DNA from 2 places in the Labrenzia sp. THAF187b genome. Region 2 is predicted to be linked to the other one. Evidence: predicted binding sites of a transcription regulator. Region 2 holds the regulator's gene; the other holds the start of a gene.
What was found. The regulator LexA, encoded in region 2, represses DNA repair genes until DNA is damaged. The targets are predictions, from matches to a motif close to TGTTCNNNNTGTGTTCNG.
Positions count from the first base shown of each region.

Region 1 (9,177 bases), 280 kb from region 2:
CCAGTCGACTGCAGAAGACGAAACCTGCCGGCCGCCTGGTGTCGTTACCTCATAACCGGCGCGGTCGAGATAGCTCGGGTCGTTTGCCAGTTTCGGCAGCATTTCATTGACAATGATCGAATACGGCACACCCCAATAGGGATTGTATTCAACGATTTCGATCTTGTCGTAGAAGAAGTTGGTCTGATTGGATTTCTTGCCGACAACCACCCGCATGCTCAATGGCGCTTCGTCAGGCGCGGTATAGGTCGCGGTGAAGGCAGCCTGATTGATGAAAACCTTGCGTTCGCCGAGCTCTTCGGGAAGCCAGCGGCTGCGCTCCATTGCCAGTTCGACCTTGGCGATCTTCGCTGCGTTGGTTTCGCCGACCATCGCATTGATGGTATTCTTGCCGATGATACCATCCGGCGTGAGCTTGGCTTCCTTCTGGAAAGCCTTCACCAGCTCAACGAGTTCCGGAGAATAAAGTTCAGCGCCATCATAGGCAGTCAGCGTCTCTCCATGAGCCGTCTTGAGTTCCTCTGAGCCGTTCTTGGCGATCGCGGCGACGATGTTCTTCATTTCCGGGCTGGATTTGCCAGCCTTCAGGAAAGTGCCGGGCGCGATGACGATCTGGTCGGCGTCTTCATCTTCTGCTCGCAAGCGGGCCAACTCTTCGGTCAGCTTGCGGAAATGTTCACTCTGAGGCTGCGCTTTGCCAACTGCTGTTTCGGCATTGGCCGCTGCCTTGAAGCCTTCCAGGGCTGCAACGAGATCGACTTCATGCCTCGGAAGATCGTGATATTCTGAAATCCGGTTCGGATCGACACGTCCGCGCCTGGAATCCAGAACATATGTCAGAACGGCTGCACTCATCTCCATCTCGAACCGCATCGTGGCGGCATCGAGTGCCTCTCCTTCAAGACCTTCAGTAACGGGAAGATCGACGACATAGTCTTCCGGGTTCAGCGCAAATTTGCCTGTTTCAGCGAGACTGCTGCGGACCGCGATAGCCTTTTCTGTCGGCTTACCGTCTTTCACCCAGACGAAATCGGGATGCTCACGATAGAATGAAATGACTGCAGAACCCACTTCCGGAAGGACGGTGAGCGACATGTCTTTCAATGCAGGACGTGCCGTGTCGAATGCGGTCAGAACGACCGGAGCCTGTGGCAGGCTATCGCTTTCGGTGCTCGGGGCATCCGTCGATTCAACGGGCTGGACATCAGGCTTCACCTCGGCGGACTTGATCTCCGACAGTTCAGCCAGCGAAACCTTCTTCCAGCTGTCGGCCGTGTAATTGAGGTAGCGCGGCGCAGAGACCTTTGCGGTAACAACCTTCTTGCGAAGATCCTGCTGGCGCTCACGCTCCTGCTGCCGGCGATGCGCTTCCGGATTGAACAGACGCTGGAACAACCCCTGCGCGGAAGCAGGCTCAACCGAGACCAAGTTAAAACCGGAAAAAAGCACCGTTGCCATCAAGCCAGCCCTGAGGGACGTCCCCAGGACAGAACGTTTCGGTTTTTTCCTGGTACATTCGCTCAGTGCCATTGCATTCGCTCGCATTGTCTAAACCCGCTTATTTTAAATCTTTTCGAACCTGACGCCTTGCCCAAGTCACCAGGGTTTTATTGCTTCCCTGCAAGGATCGAAGGCTGTTCGGCATATCCGCCGAGGATGTTCTTCATCCGAGCGTGATATGGCAACGCAGTTACCGAGCATCCGGTCCCGCGACCCGATTCCCGGAAACTGCGCCCGTAAACCGTTTGATACTATAACAGGGTTCATCAGATGGTTAAGGGGCGCCGTCTTACACAGGTTTGAAATCAGTCGACTGTGACGATTATGCCTCGTTGCTGACAGTACAACTGCCCACCATCACGGTGCCAGAAACGGCAGAACTGCAGCCGTTTGGAAAAACAACCTGGCGTGATTGGCATCACGCCGCCTACTTCGTCAAAGGGGTATCTACGGCTTCACGAGTACGTGAGACATTACCGGAGAGCCAAATGCCGTTTCAATTCAATGTTGGTGACCATTCGTCACCGATCTGGAAATACACAAGTTTCAACTCTTCCCAGTATTCAAAGCTGAAATGGGCCAGAAACAAGCTTTTCAAGATGGTCAAGAACAACCCGGGATGTAATGCCTATTTCCGGACGCTGCCCAAGGGGCGAAGCTTGTCGGACATGATCAGCGACAGCTCGATTTGGGTGAATTACGGACCGACCATTTCACCGCTACATGGGGAAATCCACGTTCCTTCCGGGGAAATCGCGGTTGGTGACCGGGCTTTTAAAATGGGCAGGTGGATGGTGCTGGCCACCATCATTCATGAATTCGCGCATCACAACGGCGCCCCGATTACGGGTGGCGACACACGCGCAGAAGAAGCCGTCTATCACTGCGGTCTCGGCAGTGCGAAGGAATATTACGACGGCGTCGATGACCCGAGCACGCCTTACGACCCAAACGTCGGCGGTTGATCAACATACCCTGGTGCGCGGCCCCAAAGCATGGGACCGCACCCGGTAGGGCAGAAAAAGATCAGAACGGAATTTCGTCGTCCATGGGGCCGCCACCGCCGCCGGACGGACCGCCGTAACCGCCACCGCTGCTGGATCCGCCGCCGTAGCCACCACCGAAATTCCCACCGGAACCGGAACCACCGCCGCCGAAGCCACCTCCGCCGCCTTGTGAGTCATTGCCGTAATCGGGAAGACCGCCGGATGCACCGCCACCTTCGCCGCGGCCGTCAAGCATGGTCAGGTTGGAGTTGAAGCCCTGCAGCACGATCTCGGTGGAGTACCGGTCCTGACCGGACTGATCCTGCCATTTGCGGGTCTGAAGCTGGCCTTCGAGATAAACCTTTGATCCCTTGCGCAGGTATTGCTCCGCAACTTTGCAAAGACCGTCGTTGAAGATCACGACACGGTGCCACTCCGTCTTTTCTCGGCGCTCACCGGTGTTTCGGTCGCGCCAGGATTCCGACGTCGCAATCCGGAGATTGGCGATCGGGCGGCCATCCTGCGTACGGCGGATTTCCGGGTCTGCTCCCAGATTGCCGACCAAAATTACTTTGTTGACGCTGCCCGCCATACTGAACTCCTGTTTGTTTTTCGTTGACCCCGCCGACGATGTTCGTGTGCTTCTCCGGCACGTGTCGATAAACGGTCAACGTTGCAAGCTTTGCTGCTAGAAACCAGAACCCTAACGGCACGCCAACAGCTTCGCCGCTATTTTCGCCAGGCTTCACTCATTTTCCACAAGGCAGCTCACAAACTGCCGCCTGGTTCATCCGCCTAAAATTCGAGCAAAGTCGACAGACACAATCCTTGATTGCGCCAAGTTACAATTTGCTCCACTTTTGTTCCAATCAAGCCCCGATTTTTCTGTCAGGACATTATCTCATGAACTGCGAGGTTTCGGTCACCTATTTCTGCTCGGCTCCTGACGCGGCAATCGTTAATGTACTTGTTTTGTTCTTATCATTTCTGTAAAAGCGATTCAATCAGGCATCGCATCGACAAGTGCCTCAGGCACGATATTGAAAATGCCTCACTGGAAGCTCCGCCCGAAACTGCTATATCGGGGCAAACAGACATCATCGGCAATGGACCATCTTAGCGTATGCGCGAGCAACAATCGGCTTTGGGCGACGCATGCGGTCAGGAAGAACGACAATGAAGACAGCCAAGGGATCGCAGTCGGAAGTAGCCTGGAAGGCGGACCCAACACGGGTCATCAGCATCCGTGGCGCACGCGAGCATAACCTCAAGGGCGTCGACCTGGACCTGCCCCGCGACAAGTTGATTGTCATGACCGGCCTGTCTGGCTCAGGCAAGTCGTCACTCGCCTTCGACACCATATATGCAGAAGGACAGCGGCGGTACGTGGAAAGCCTGTCCGCCTACGCACGTCAGTTCCTGGAAATGATGCAGAAACCGGACGTCGACCAGATCGACGGACTGTCGCCGGCAATCTCCATCGAACAGAAGACCACGTCCCGCAATCCGCGCTCCACGGTCGGAACGGTTACGGAAATCTACGATTACATGCGCCTTTTGTTTGCGCGTGTCGGCGTTCCCTATTCCCCAGCCACTGGCCTGCCGATCGAAAGCCAGACCGTCAGCCAGATGGTCGATCGTATTCTGGAGCTGGAAGAAGGTGCCCGACTCTACCTGCTCGCGCCGATGGTTCGCGGCCGCAAGGGCGAGTACCGCAAGGAACTTGCCGAGCTGATGAAAAAGGGTTTCCAGCGCGTCAAGATCGACGGAACATTCCATGAGATTTCCGAGGCCCCTGCCCTCGACAAGAAATTCAAGCACGATATCGACGTCGTCGTAGACCGTATCGTCGTGCGTGACGATATCTCCGGTCGGCTTGCCGATTCACTGGAAACGGCGCTGAAACTTGCTGATGGCATTGCAATTGCCGAATTTGCCGACAAGACCGACGAGAACGGCAACCCGGAACGGCTGATCTTTTCCGAAAAATTTGCCTGCCCGGTATCAGGCTTCACCATTCCGGAGATCGAGCCGCGCCTTTTCTCGTTCAACAATCCTTTCGGTGCCTGCCCCACTTGTGACGGCCTTGGAACGACACTCGCCTTCGAGGAGGACCTGGTTGTTCCTGACCACTCGCTTTCCCTGCGCGAAGGAGCTGTCCTGCCCTGGGCGAAGACAGGATCGACTTCACCTTATTATGCCCAGACGCTGGAAGCACTCTGCAGTCATTTCAAGGTTTCCATGGCAACGCCCTGGAAGGATCTTCCTTCGGAAGTGCGCGAGGCAATCCTTCATGGAACCGGCAATGCGAAGATTGAATTCGTCTATGATGACGGCGTCCGCAGCTACCGGACAGAGAAGACCTTTGAAGGTGTAATCGGCAATATCGAACGGCGCTGGCGCGAGACGGAATCCACCTGGGTTCGCGAGGAACTGGCAAGGTTTCAATCCGATCATGCCTGCCCGGCTTGCAGCGGGTTCCGTCTGAAGCCGGAAGCGCTTGCCGTCAAGATCGCCGGCAGGCATATCGGTCAGATCACCGAACATTCCATTCGCGATGCAAGTCTCTGGTTTGAAGCCCTGCCGGAGCAACTAAACGACAAACAGAGCGAAATCGCAGGCCGCATCCTGAAGGAAATTCGCGAGCGGCTGAAGTTCCTGAATGACGTTGGCCTTGAATATCTCACCTTGTCCCGGTCTTCCGGAACACTGTCAGGCGGCGAAAGCCAGCGTATCCGCCTCGCCTCGCAGATCGGCTCGGGGCTGACCGGAGTTCTTTATGTACTGGATGAGCCGTCCATCGGCCTTCATCAGCGCGACAACGCCCGTCTTCTGGAAACGCTGAAACACCTGCGCGACCTCGGCAATACGGTGATCGTGGTCGAGCATGACGAAGACGCGGTGCTGACTGCCGATTACGTTGTCGACGTCGGACCAGGAGCGGGTGTCCATGGCGGGCAGATCGTCGCCAAGGGCACTCCCTCCGAAATCATGGCCAATCCCAATTCGTTGACGGGGCAGTACCTGTCTGGCTCCATGATGGTTTCGCGCAACGACGAGCGCAGAAAAATCAACAAGAAGCGGAAGATCTCCGTTCGCGGCGCCCGCGGCAACAATCTGAAGGACATTGACGTTGACGTGCCGCTCAGCACATTTACCTGTGTCACCGGTGTGTCGGGTGGCGGCAAGTCCACGTTCCTGATCGATACGCTCTACAAGGCTGCGGCTCGTCGCCTCAATGGCGCGCGGGACAACCCTGCCCCGCACGATCGCATCGAAGGCCTGGAAGTGCTCGACAAGGTGATCGACATCGATCAGTCACCGATCGGCCGGACACCCAGATCCAACCCGGCGACCTACACCGGTGCCTTTACCCCGATCCGTGAATGGTTCGCCGGCATGCCTGAAGCCAAGGCCAGAGGCTATCAGCCCGGTCGGTTCTCTTTCAACGTCAAGGGAGGCCGCTGCGAAGCCTGTCAGGGCGACGGCGTCATAAAGATCGAAATGCACTTCCTGCCGGACGTCTACGTCACTTGCGACGTATGCAAAGGCAAACGGTACAATCGGGAAACGCTCGAGGTCGAGTTCAAGGGCAAGTCGATTGCCGACGTGCTCGACATGACCGTGGATGAAGCCGCCGTGTTCTTCTCCGCAGTTCCTGCAGTGCGCGACAAGATGGAGACCCTGGCACGTGTCGGTCTCGGCTACATCAAGGTCGGCCAACAGGCGACCACGCTTTCAGGTGGTGAAGCGCAGCGCGTAAAGCTTGCGAAGGAACTCTCCAAGCGCTCGACGGGGCGTACGCTATACATTCTGGATGAACCCACGACAGGCCTGCATTTTCACGACGTCGCAAAACTGCTGGAAGTGCTGCACGAACTGGTTGATCAAGGCAACACGGTTCTGGTGATCGAGCACAATCTCGAAGTCATCAAGACGGCAGACTGGATTATCGATCTGGGACCGGAAGGAGGCGACGGTGGCGGTACGGTGGTTGCAACCGGACGCCCTGAAGACGTTGCCGAGGTTTCGGAAAGCTACACGGGACAATTCCTGCAGGAACTGCTGCAGCGACGTCCGCAACGGGCGCACGACGCTGCGGAATAAGTCTTAACCAGTCTCCAGTTACGTGACGACAGGCACGTGTGCACCGCACACATGCCTTTTTCATTTGTATTTCCGCACGTTCCACGAATCATCCCGATTCTGGCTGCGCAAGCTTTGCTGCATTGCATCAAACGCATGTCAGGCATGCAGAGATGGCACTTCTTTTATTTCGAGTGGTGAAATATATCATTGGACAACAACGGCGCGGAACGCACACGCGTTTCGATAATTAAGGAATAAGAAGATGTTTGACACCGTGCGCCAAAAGTACAGCAACTGGGTAAGCTACCGCCGTGCGGTTGACGAATTGTCCCGCCTTTCGGCCCGTGAGCTTGCTGACCTCGGCATCTGCCGCAGCGACATCAAATTTGTCGCACGTCGTCAGATTGGCTGAATGAAATAAAGAGATCGCGTCCCTAGGCATCCTCCTCCCAGCCGACGGGCGTGTGACACGCAGGGCATCCTCCTCCCAGCCCTGTCACGTCGAAACGTCGCCCGCCAGCACCTCCTCCCGCTGGCGGGCGTTCGTTTTTCTGGCGTCCTGAATTCCTCCCATGCCTGTCTGGTCAGGCAAGAGACACCTCAAAATTCTGACGCTCCAACGCCAAGTGCGACATCCGGATGTGTTCAACTTTCTCCAAGTCGATGTCTCTTCTCTTGCGGTGAAAGCTCGTTCATTCCTCCAAGCGAAGCGATCCCAGTGCGAACGCCCAAGCGATGCGGGTCGGCACAAAAAGGTGTCCACAAGCTGGGTCGTTACCCGAGATGGAATCGCATTCAGATAAATGATTGTCTTCGCTTGTTGCGATGCCGTGTTTTCGAATGGGCCGGTATATCGACAACCTGTTTTACAAACTCGACCGTCTTCTCCGTCTATCGCCGCCAGCCTTCCGTCAGCGCAGATCACTTGTGCGTGCCAGGTCAGTTCAGAGTTTTCAGGCGACACCAAATGACGGACTGATCCGTAAAAAGGAACCGTCCGGACGGCATTTTCATTTCGCACCTGCGAACACTCAAATCATGGCAGCTATGCGAGACATGCGGGCCGTTATGCCATTTCAACCCCATTAAGGCTTTTTTAATCTGCATTTTTTGCATATCAGCTTCGCGATTTCCCCTCTACCTCGCACTGCACAAAACACCTATCTTCCAGCCTGTAAGAGATGAACGGGCCAGACGCCGATCCGCGGTGCCATGGCCATGAGATAGCGAAAGGCCTAAACCATGATCGATACTGTTGTTCGCAAATTCAATAACTGGAAACGCTTCCGTCAGACCTATGACGAGCTGTCCAACCTGTCCAACCGCGAACTGGACGACCTGGGCATTGCCCGCTCCGACATCGCCCGCTACGCGCGCATGTCTGCGAAATAACAAAGCTTCGCGGTCAGAAGGTATCCTCCTCCCAACCTGATGACCGCATCTTCCGCGCTCCATGCGTGGAACTCCAAAAGCGCCTGCCGGTACCTCCTCCCACCGGCGGGCGTTTTTTTTGTTTTGTCGGCAATCATATCGGCGCCTGACTTCAGACCATTCGGTCACATCGATATGGCGCACATTGCGGTCGCCCGACTTTGCCTGTAATCAGGGCGGCAAAGCAATTGTCCGGATCCACCTTGCCGCAAGTCGGTGACGAAAGGCGGCCGGAACAGGTCCCAGGGACACAAAATGACCCCCATCCATATCATTGGCGGCGGCCTTGCCGGTTCAGAGGCTGCCTGGCAGATCGCACAAGCCGGATTGCCCGTCGTCCTCCACGAAATGCGCCCTGTCCGCAAAACGGATGCTCATCAGACCGAAGGTCTTGCCGAACTGGTCTGCTCGAACTCTTTTCGTTCAGACGATTCCGAGCAAAACGCCGTTGGCCTGATACATCATGAACTGCGTCAGCTCGGTTCGCTCATCATGTCTTGCGCTGATGCTCATCAGGTACCTGCCGGCAGTGCACTTGCCGTGGATCGGGACGGATTCTCGAACGCCGTCACGACCGCGCTTCAAAATCATCCGAATGTGACGATCTCGCGTGAAGAAGTCGCGGGTCTGCCCCCCTCTGAATGGGAAAAGGTCATCATTGCAACGGGACCGCTGACCTCACCGGCTCTCTCGGCAGCAATCCTGGAAAGAAGCGGGGAAGATGCTCTTGCATTCTTCGACGCTATTGCACCGATCGTCCATTTCGAAAGTGTCGATCTTTCCAAGGCCTGGTTCCAGTCCCGCTATGACAAGGTTGGGCCTGGTGGAACTGGCAAGGACTATCTCAACTGCCCGCTGGACAAGGTGCAATACGAGGCCTTTATCGATGCGCTTCTTGAAGGTGAAACAGCGGACTTCAAGGAATGGGAAGAAAACACGCCCTACTTTGATGGTTGCCTGCCAATTGAAGTCATGGCTGCCCGCGGCCGCGAAACACTTCGGCATGGCCCGATGAAACCCATGGGCCTGACCAACGCGCATAATCCGGAGGTGAAGGCCTACGCGGTTGTGCAACTGCGTCAGGACAATGCACTCGGCACGCTCTACAACATGGTCGGTTTCCAGACAAAGCTGAAATACGGTGCCCAGGCCGACATTTTCCGCATGATTC
Region 1 covers NZ_CP045344.1:4,531,142-4,540,318, forward strand. Annotated here, with positions in the region: gene FIV03_RS20885 (L,D-transpeptidase family protein) at 1-1,458, opposite strand, end outside; gene FIV03_RS20890 (hypothetical protein) at 1,989-2,465, shown strand; gene FIV03_RS20895 (single-stranded DNA-binding protein) at 2,527-3,078, opposite strand; gene uvrA (excinuclease ABC subunit UvrA) at 3,663-6,593, shown strand; gene FIV03_RS20905 (DUF1127 domain-containing protein) at 6,838-6,987, shown strand; gene FIV03_RS20910 (DUF1127 domain-containing protein) at 7,818-7,967, shown strand; gene trmFO (methylenetetrahydrofolate--tRNA-(uracil(54)-C(5))-methyltransferase (FADH(2)-oxidizing) TrmFO) at 8,262-9,177, shown strand, end outside.
Region 1: the regulator LexA is predicted to act here: its motif matches at 3,337-3,354, upstream of FIV03_RS20895 (single-stranded DNA-binding protein).

Region 2 (9,177 bases):
GACCCTGCTGTCGATCAGCACGATCACTCGAGCCTTCGTCATGTCATTTATGCGGGGGCTCCCATGTACAGGGAGGACCAGAAGCTGGCTCTCCAGAAATTGGGGCACGTTCTGGTGCAATACTACGGACTTGGCGAGGTCACCGGAAACATCACCGTGCTACGGCCACAGGATCATTTTCTGGAGGATGGACCTGAGACACGCAGCGGCACATGCGGTACGGAGCGCACTGGTATAGAGGTTTCGATTCAGGACGAGGATGGCAATCATCTGCCCCCCAATGAAACGGGTGAAGTCTGCGTCATCGGTTCGGCAGTCTGTGCCGGCTATCTGGAAGACGAAGACGCCAACCAGAAGTCTTTCCGGAACGGCTGGTTCCGCACCGGAGACATCGGTCACATGGATGAACAGCGGTACCTCTTCCTGACAGGCCGAGCTTCGGACATGTACATTTCTGGCGGCTCCAACGTCTACCCGAAGGAAGTCGAGGAAGTGCTGCTTACACATCCGGATATTTCCGAGGTCGCAATTCTCGGCATTCCGGACCGGCAATGGGGTGAAGTCGGCCTTGCCGTTTGTGTCCCTGCCCCAGACAAGTCACCCGACCCACAGGAACTCAGCGACTATCTGAATGGCAAGATCGCCCGCTACAAGATGCCTGCACGTTATCTCTTCATTCCCGCAATGCCGACAAGCGCCTATGGCAAGATCACCAAGAAACTGGTGCGGGAGCATTTGACCGAGAAAGGCCTGTTGTGAGACGGCCCGCCCCCAGGTCTCTGTCCGACATTCGTCATCCCGGCCCTTCTGCCATCAATCGGCTCCCCCTTGCCAGATGTCAGGCGAATCCTTTGGAAATCTCCCTGGCAGAGCAAACTCCCTTGCTGGAGGCGCTGGGCCGTTTCGCCACGCACCAGGGACTGAGCTCCGCCGTTCTCGATCTTTCCGGGCTTATGCTCGAAGCGTTCGACTTCGTAATGCCTGCCTGTGCAATCGATGACCGACATGCAGCCTGGTACAGCGACACGCACTCCTCGAAAGGCGCAACACTGGAGTCCGCAGTTGCCATTCTCGGGATGCGAGATGGTGAATGGTTCGCTCATGTACACGCTTATTGGCACGAGGAAGAAGTCGAGCACCTTGGCCACTTACTGCCGCATACGCTGAAGGTTGCGCATCAGGGGGCCATCAAGGGGTACGGCCTGCAAGGCGCAGCGTTCGTGGCATCGCTGGATCCGGAAACCGAATTTACGTTGTTTCGTGTGCAACAGGATGACGAACAGTCACGGACAACCGACTACAATGCGCTCATCACCACACTCGCTCCGTTTGCCGACCTGACGGAAAGCATCCAAGAACTCGCAAAAGAGCTGAAAGCCCCCTCCTACGAAGTCTATGGACTGGGCAGTCTGGCCGGAGCAGCGTTCCGCGATGCCCAGCCGATGACAGGTCTGATTTCGGAGATACTCCTGTCTGCAAACGCTGGCGCGAAACCGGATCAAGAGCTTTGCGTCCCAATCCGCGCCGTTGATCTCGACGGTGGACTGCATCGGGGCATTCTTGCCTCTGGTGGAGCGCCGACTTTGATCACCTGTGAACTGCTGATCATGACCGGATCGAAGGACGACCTAAATCCGATATCGGAGACGGATTGAATACGGCACGTTGTTCGACGCCAAGAACAGTAAGAGAACATTTACCCTTGAAGAACACAATGAGAACAGGTACCATGTTCTTGATTTGTACCAGATGTTTTCTCGGTCAGGGGACGCCTACATGCTGACGCGCAAGCAGTACGAACTGCTCATGTTCATTCACGAAAGACTGAAAGAAACCGGTGTGCCGCCGTCTTTCGACGAAATGAAGGATGCGCTCGACCTGCGCTCCAAGTCCGGCATTCACCGCCTGATCACCGCGCTTGAAGAACGTGGCTTCATTCGACGCCTGCCGAACCGGGCCAGAGCCATGGAGGTTGTTCGTCTTCCGGACTCCATCGCACCCGGCCTGGGCGCTCCACGGCCAAGAGGCAGCTTCTCACCTGAAGTCATTGAAGGCTCACTCGGCAAACCGGAGCCGGAAAAAGCTGCACCGGTTCCGGTGTCCAGTGTTACTGAAATCCCCGTCATGGGCCGCATCGCAGCCGGCGTCCCCATCGAGGCCATTCAAACACACAGCCATTCCATCACAGTGCCGCAGGACCTGCTTGGTCGCGGCGAACACTACGCGCTGGAGGTTCGTGGCGATTCCATGATTGAGGCCGGCATTCTGGACGGTGATACCGTTCTTATCCGCCGGACCGACAGCGCCGACAGTGGCGACATCGTTGTCGCACTTGTGGACGATGAAGAAGCCACCTTGAAACGGCTGCGCAAGAAAGGCGCTTCCATCGCTCTTGAAGCAGCCAACCCGGCGTATGAAACCAGGATCTTCGGCCCCGGCCGCGTTCGTGTTCAGGGCCGCCTCGTTGCCCTGTTTCGTCAGTATTGACCAGTCACTCCTCTGCGCGCGCTTCGGCCACCGAGGCGCGCTCGGCTTGGCGCAAGCTGTCTCTTGTTACCGTTCCCTGCTGATGCCAGGGGCGCGGTGGATCAGGGATGGCAAACTTCAGTTTCTCGATTTTCAGATTTTCGTTTGGCGGATGGCCCGGTGCACTGGCACCGCTCGTAGCATCTGTGGCCTGGCTGAAATCACCGGGCGATAGCCAGATGGAGGCGGCACCACGTTCGGTGCGCGTTCCGTGATCCAGGACGAGGGCTACACCGCAGCTCTCCGGAGCGACAAGATCGGTCACGACCAAATCGGCATATCGGCAATCCAGCTGAAACGCTTCAAATGTCTTTGGCTGCGCGATTGCAAGAAAGGATCGCCTGCCGTCCAATCGTTCTGCGTCCTCTGAATTGACGTAGGCCCTGATGACACAACCGTCCCCATCGCAATTTCTTTGAGGCGATTTCATCTTGTGCGACAAGATCGCATCACTCCTCACTCCTTCCGACTGCAGCCAGAGATCACTTGCAAACGATCTCCCCCTTGCTGCGTAGCGCAAAGTTCCCGATTCATCGCGGGCAGCAATTCGAGAGCCGCTTGCGGCAATCTGGATATCCGGAGGCCGGCTGGTGAGTATAATCAATATTCCTGCGACAAGAGGCAGTCCGGCGAGCACACGCTTTCTGCCAGGCACCAACAATCCGGCAAATAATGCTGATAGCAACAGCAACGCAGCAGCCCCGTCGAGCCTTCCGGAAGTTCCGCTGCCGGCATCCAGGGTTGCGGTAAAGGAAGCAACCTTCAACAGAAGTGAAACGCCTAGAGACATGACAGCCAGAGGGAGAGCTGCAAGGCCGAAGGGCATCAGAACGAATGCAAGTACTCCCATCGGCATCACAACAAGTGAAAACACCGGCATTCCCAGCAAGTTGCCGACAAGGCCATAGGGCGCGATGCGGCTGAAGTGATGAGCTCCTATGATGCCGGTCGCCAGCCCTGCGACCAATGCGGTGACGAACAGCCCCGCAACCCACTTGCCTAGGTAAAGACAAGTCGCCATGCCCCATCCGGACACTCTTTCACCAGATGACAGGGAACGATCTCGCTGCCGCCACAGGTCATAAACGGCGACGAGGCAGATCACGGCAGCGAAGGACATCTGGAAGCCGGGAAAAAACAACCGCTCGGGAGCAATCAGCAAGAGCACGAGGCCGGCCAACGCCACGCTTCGCAGGGTCAGGCCGCGCCGCCCCACCAGAATTCCGACAAAGACAATCGCAATCATCAGGAACGAGCGTTGCGTCGCAACTGCACCACCGGACAGAAGCAGATAAATAACTGCAGCACCAAGAGCTGAAAGTGCAGCCCATTTGTGCACCGGCCACCTGAGCGTCAGGACAGGCACCAACGAAAAGAGCAGTAAGACCGCGCCATAGGCGCCGCCGGCAAAGAGCGCCATATGCAGTCCGGAAATTGCAAGAATGTGAGCCAGTCCGGCGGCCCGCAAAATCTCTTCATGCTCTTCGGTTATTCCGCTGCGGTCTCCAACCAGAAGAGCAACGATCAGTGCTGTTTCCGGCCCTTCCGAAAGATTGCCCCTGATACGCTCCGCGAGGTCTATTCGAAGCTTGGAAACGGCAACGGCCGGGCGAAATTCATTTCCAACGTCCTCAGTATCGATGACCTCGGGGGACCCGAAACTGAAACCCGTCGCTCCAATCTGCTGAAAGAAGGCCCGGAAGGAAAAATCGTATCCTCCTGGAAAGACGGGACCTGCAGGAGGAAACAGCCGCGCACTGACGCTCACGGTGCGCCCCACTTCAATGTCGCTTCCTGCCGGAACGCGCAAGCGCACCTTAACGGGGAACTCGCCTTCCTCGACAGGACGCCCATTGACCGTGGATACGGCCAGCACGATCCGGTGACCGGCTGCCCCGCTGTCAATCTCTTCTATGTAACCAACAAGATCCGTGTTCATCTGTTCGGCAAGGCGCGGCGCCGAAACATATGCCGTGCGAAGACTGGAGGCTGCCAGTCCGGCAAAGAATGCCAGGAGGAGAACGACGGAAACCGCCACCGTGCCTCGCTGCTTCACACGCCAGAGAACCGCGCTTACCAGCACGACCAGAAATCCCAACAGAACCCAGGAAGGTTCTTCGGGCAACGAAACGTAAACTCCAATTCCCGCGGCAAACGCGAAGGCACACCACAACAGCCCTTGCGAATCCCAAAGACGATCTGCTGACGCATTGTGAGCGGAATAAGTGTGACCAGCGCCCGCTAGCCTTGAACGTCGTTTCTCGCGTATTTCAGGCTTGAGCACGGCAGGTGATAAATCCTCGCGCTCAACATCAAGGGTTGCCGTTTTCGACCGGCCGGCAGAAATATCGAGCGGACCGGACCGTGACGTCACTTCAGCTCCTCGTTTTGGTCCAAGAAATGGCCGGAGCCCCTATTTAGCCTCGCCAAAGCCTGTGCTAAGACCGCGCCACCAATCCGGCGCGCTCCGCGCCGTCATACTGACAGAGACTTTCATAAAGCACCATGGCACAGAACATCGTCACGCGCTTCGCCCCGTCCCCGACCGGGTTCCTGCATATCGGCGGCGCCCGCACCGCGCTCTTCAACTGGCTCTTCGCACGTCATCACGGCGGCAAGATGCTGCTGCGGATCGAAGATACGGATCGGGCTCGCTCCACGCAGGAAGCGGTGGACGCATTGATTGACGGCCTGTCCTGGCTTGGGCTCGACTGGGACGGAGACCCGATCTCCCAGTTCTCCCGTGTTGAGCGCCACAAGGAAGTGGTCGAGGAAATGCTGGCCAACGGCACGGCCTATCGCTGCTATTGCACCCCGGAAGAGCTCGACGCCATGCGCGAGAAAGCCCGCGCCGAGGGCAAGCCGCCCCGCTATGACGGAACATGGCGCGAGCGAGACGCCTCCGAAGCCCCGGCCGGAGTTGACCCGGTCATCCGCATCAAGGCCCCTCAGGAAGGCGAGACGGTGGTCGACGATCTCGTTCAGGGTCGTGTCGTGATCCCGAACAAGGACCTTGATGACTTCGTACTGATGCGCTCCGACGGGACGCCGACTTACATGCACGCCGTTGTGGTGGACGATCACGACATGGGCATCACACACATCATCCGCGGCGTCGACCACTTGACGAATGCAGCCCGCCAGACGCTCATCTTCAAGGCTCTGGGATGGGATGTGCCGGCGATGGCGCATATTCCGCTCATTCACGGGCCGGACGGCGCAAAACTTTCCAAACGTCACGGTGCGACCGGCGCCGAAGCCTATCGCGAGATGGGCTATCTGCCGCAGGCCATGCGGAATTATCTGGCACGTCTCGGCTGGAGCCATGGTGACGAGGAAATCATTTCGCTCGAAGACATGATCAAGTGGTTCGGTTTCGACGCTGTCGGCCAGTCGGCTGCGCGTTTCGATTTCAAGAAACTTGAGAACCTCAATGGCCATTACATGCGCGCGACCGATGACGGCGAATTGCTGGGCCATTGGAAGGTCTATCTCGCACATGCCGAAGGCGGCGACCAGATTCTCGCCTGGCTTGCCGATGGTGACAACGAGAACACCGCGCTTGCAGCACTTCCCGGACTGAAGGAACGGGCCAAGACCCTGGTCGAACTGACGGAAAGCGCTTCCTACCTGTGGCGTCAGCGCCCGCTCGACACCGACGAAAAGGCCCAGAAGATCCTGGACGACGACGCCCGGGCGATCCTGAAGGATCTTCACGAAGTTCTTTCCAGCGCTTCTGACTGGAGCGCGGACCCGCTGGAAACTGCAGTAAAGGCCTACGCGGAAGACAAGGAATTGAAACTGGGCAAGGTGGCGCAGCCGCTACGGGCCGCGCTGACGGGCCGAGGCACGTCGCCCGGCATTTATGACGTCCTTATCGCTCTTGGCCGGGAAGAATCCCTTGCCAGAATTCAGGATCAGGCAGCCTGAGACAAAGCACTGCCGGATGCATTTTTAGGCAAAAGCCAAGCTTCCGGCAGTCGCTCTGGTTGGCGAAATCCGTCTTTGACCAAAGCGTTATATCGGCCAGCTTGCGGCAGTGCAGTAAATGGGCTACGCAAGACGCGAAAAAGTCTCCAGTGCTGGTCCGGCAACCGGAAACGGGACCCATCGCCAGAAGGGTCAAACCAGGACAGCACATCCGTTTAACGTAAAGGGGTTTCTGAATGGCCGACAACAACGCCAAGCTCAATGTCGGTGGTAACGACCACGCATTCGACGTTCTTGACGGATCCATCGGACCGTCGGTTGTGAACATCTCGTCCTTGTACAAGGACACGGGCATGTTCACCTACGACCCGGGCTTCACCTCCACCGCCTCCTGCGAGTCCAAGATCACCTATATTGATGGTGACGAAGGCACCCTGCTCTACCGCGGGTACCCGATCGAGCAGCTCGCAGACCACGGCGACTTCCTGGAGTCCTGCTATCTTCTGCTCTACGGCGAACTGCCGACGAAGACCCAGAAGGACGACTTCGTCAATCGTGTGACCTACCACACGATGATCCACGAACAGATGAACCGGTTCTTCTCCGGCTTCCGTCGCGACGCCCACCCGATGGCAGTCATGGTCGGCACGGTTGGGGCGCTGTCCGCCTTCTATCACGACTCGACCGACATCACCGATCCGCACCAGCGCATGGTTGCGTCCCTGCGCATGATCGCGAAGATGCCGACCATCGCCGCAATGGCTTACAAGTACCACGTTGGTCAGCCATTCGTTTATCCGCGCAACGACCTGAGCTATGCGGCAAACTTCCTGCACATGTGCTTTGCGGTCCCTTGCGAGGAATACAAGGTGAACCCGGTTCTGGCCCGCGCCATGGATCGCATCTTCATTCTTCACGCCGACCATGAGCAGAATGCATCGACCTCTACGGTTCGTCTGGCAGGTTCTTCGGGTGCAAATCCGTTTGCCTGTATCGCAGCCGGTATCGCTTGCCTCTGGGGGCCGGCACACGGCGGCGCCAACGAAGCAGCGCTCAACATGCTGTCGGAAATCGGCTCCGTGGACCGCATTCCGGAATATGTCGCTCGCGCCAAGGACAAGAACGATCCATTCCGTCTGATGGGCTTTGGTCACCGCGTCTACAAGAACTACGACCCGCGTGCGCGCATCATGCAGAAGACCACGCACGAAGTTCTCGGCGAGCTTGGCATCAAGGACGATCCGCTGCTGGACGTGGCAATGGAGCTCGAAAAAATCGCGCTCAACGACGAATATTTCGTCGAGAAGAAGCTGTACCCGAATATCGACTTCTATTCCGGCATCACGCTGCGCGCGCTTGGCTTCCCGACCACGATGTTTACCGTTCTGTTCGCTCTGGCCCGTACCGTAGGCTGGATCGCCCAGTGGAAGGAAATGGTGGAAGATCCGTCCCAGCGCATCGGCCGTCCGCGCCAGCTCTACACTGGTGAGAAACTGCGCGACTACACGCCGATCGACCAGCGCCGTTAAGACAGCACACAGACAAGCGTCTGGAATTTGCAGCAGCATTTCAGCTGTATGCATATCAAAACGGAAGACGCTCGACTTTATTGCCGGGCGTCTTCTTCATTTTGTTACCCAGCGGAAACAAAACAAATCCAAGAAATATTATTTCAGCTCAATCCAGGAGAGAAAAAAAGATTTCACCCATAATTTCTAAAAAGAATAGAAATGATCGAATATTTACCAAGAAAATAAAAAGAAATAAAAAACAAAAATAACGCGTTCAAAAATCGAAATAGGATTCTTCTAATTTGCAAAATTACTACGGATATAAAGAATTGATCGTTATAATTATATCATAAATTCCCATTATTGAAAATTTTCACGAATAATAAGGAATCTTTGCTTACCCTTTCAAACAAATAGCGCGCATTGAACACGCCGGGGTTTCGAGGGGTTAACATGAGTTTCCTGAAGTTCGCTTCTGACTTGAAGTTTGGGGTAAAAGTCGGCGGTAGTTTTGCTGCCGTTGTTGCCCTTACAGGCATCGTAGGTGGTGTTGGCGCATACAGCGTCTTGACCCTCTCGGAGCGCATGGAGGTTGCCAAACAATCAACTTCCGCCATTGCGCAGTTGCAGAACCTCGCAAGCAAGAAGGAAAGCTTCCTGTCCTCACAGGACCTTCAGACAGCTGAGGCAACGATCTCCGACATCGGTGTGTTGAGCGCCGAACTTGAAACGCTCCAGAACCAGCTGAAGGCTGATCCCGAAGCTCAGGTTCCCGTCGCTGAAGCAGCTACTGCTGTAAAGCAATTCCGTGAGGCTTTCGAAGAGGTCGTCGGCCTGACGCAGACACAGACCGCAAAGCAACAGCAACTTGATGGCGCTGTGCAAAATCTTGAGAAGATCTCTTCGGAGATCCTCGGCAAGGCCCTGATGGCGCGAGACGGCGTCAGCCAGGACGAGACAAACGCACGCAAGACGCTGGTGCTCGCCAACAAGGTCGGCCAGGCTGCTGCCGGCTTTCAGGAAGAGGCACTTACCCTTCAAAATCTTTTCAACGCCGCAGCCAACAACGCCAAGCAGCTTTCAGACATCAAGGACCGGGTTGCCCTGCTTGTGCCTTCTGCCAAGCAGATGGCCGCAAACAGTTTTGACGGCGTCGACCCGGGCAAGTTTCAGCAGCTTGCCGCCAAAACAGCCGAACTGGAGCAGACAC
Region 2 covers NZ_CP045344.1:4,249,626-4,258,802, reverse strand. Annotated here, with positions in the region: gene FIV03_RS19620 (acyl-CoA synthetase) at 1-759, shown strand, start outside; gene FIV03_RS19615 (hypothetical protein) at 852-1,655, shown strand; gene lexA (transcriptional repressor LexA) at 1,777-2,487, shown strand; gene FIV03_RS19605 (ComEC/Rec2 family competence protein) at 2,492-4,651, opposite strand; gene gltX (glutamate--tRNA ligase) at 5,032-6,456, shown strand; gene gltA (citrate synthase) at 6,693-7,985, shown strand; gene FIV03_RS19590 (methyl-accepting chemotaxis protein) at 8,421-9,177, shown strand, end outside.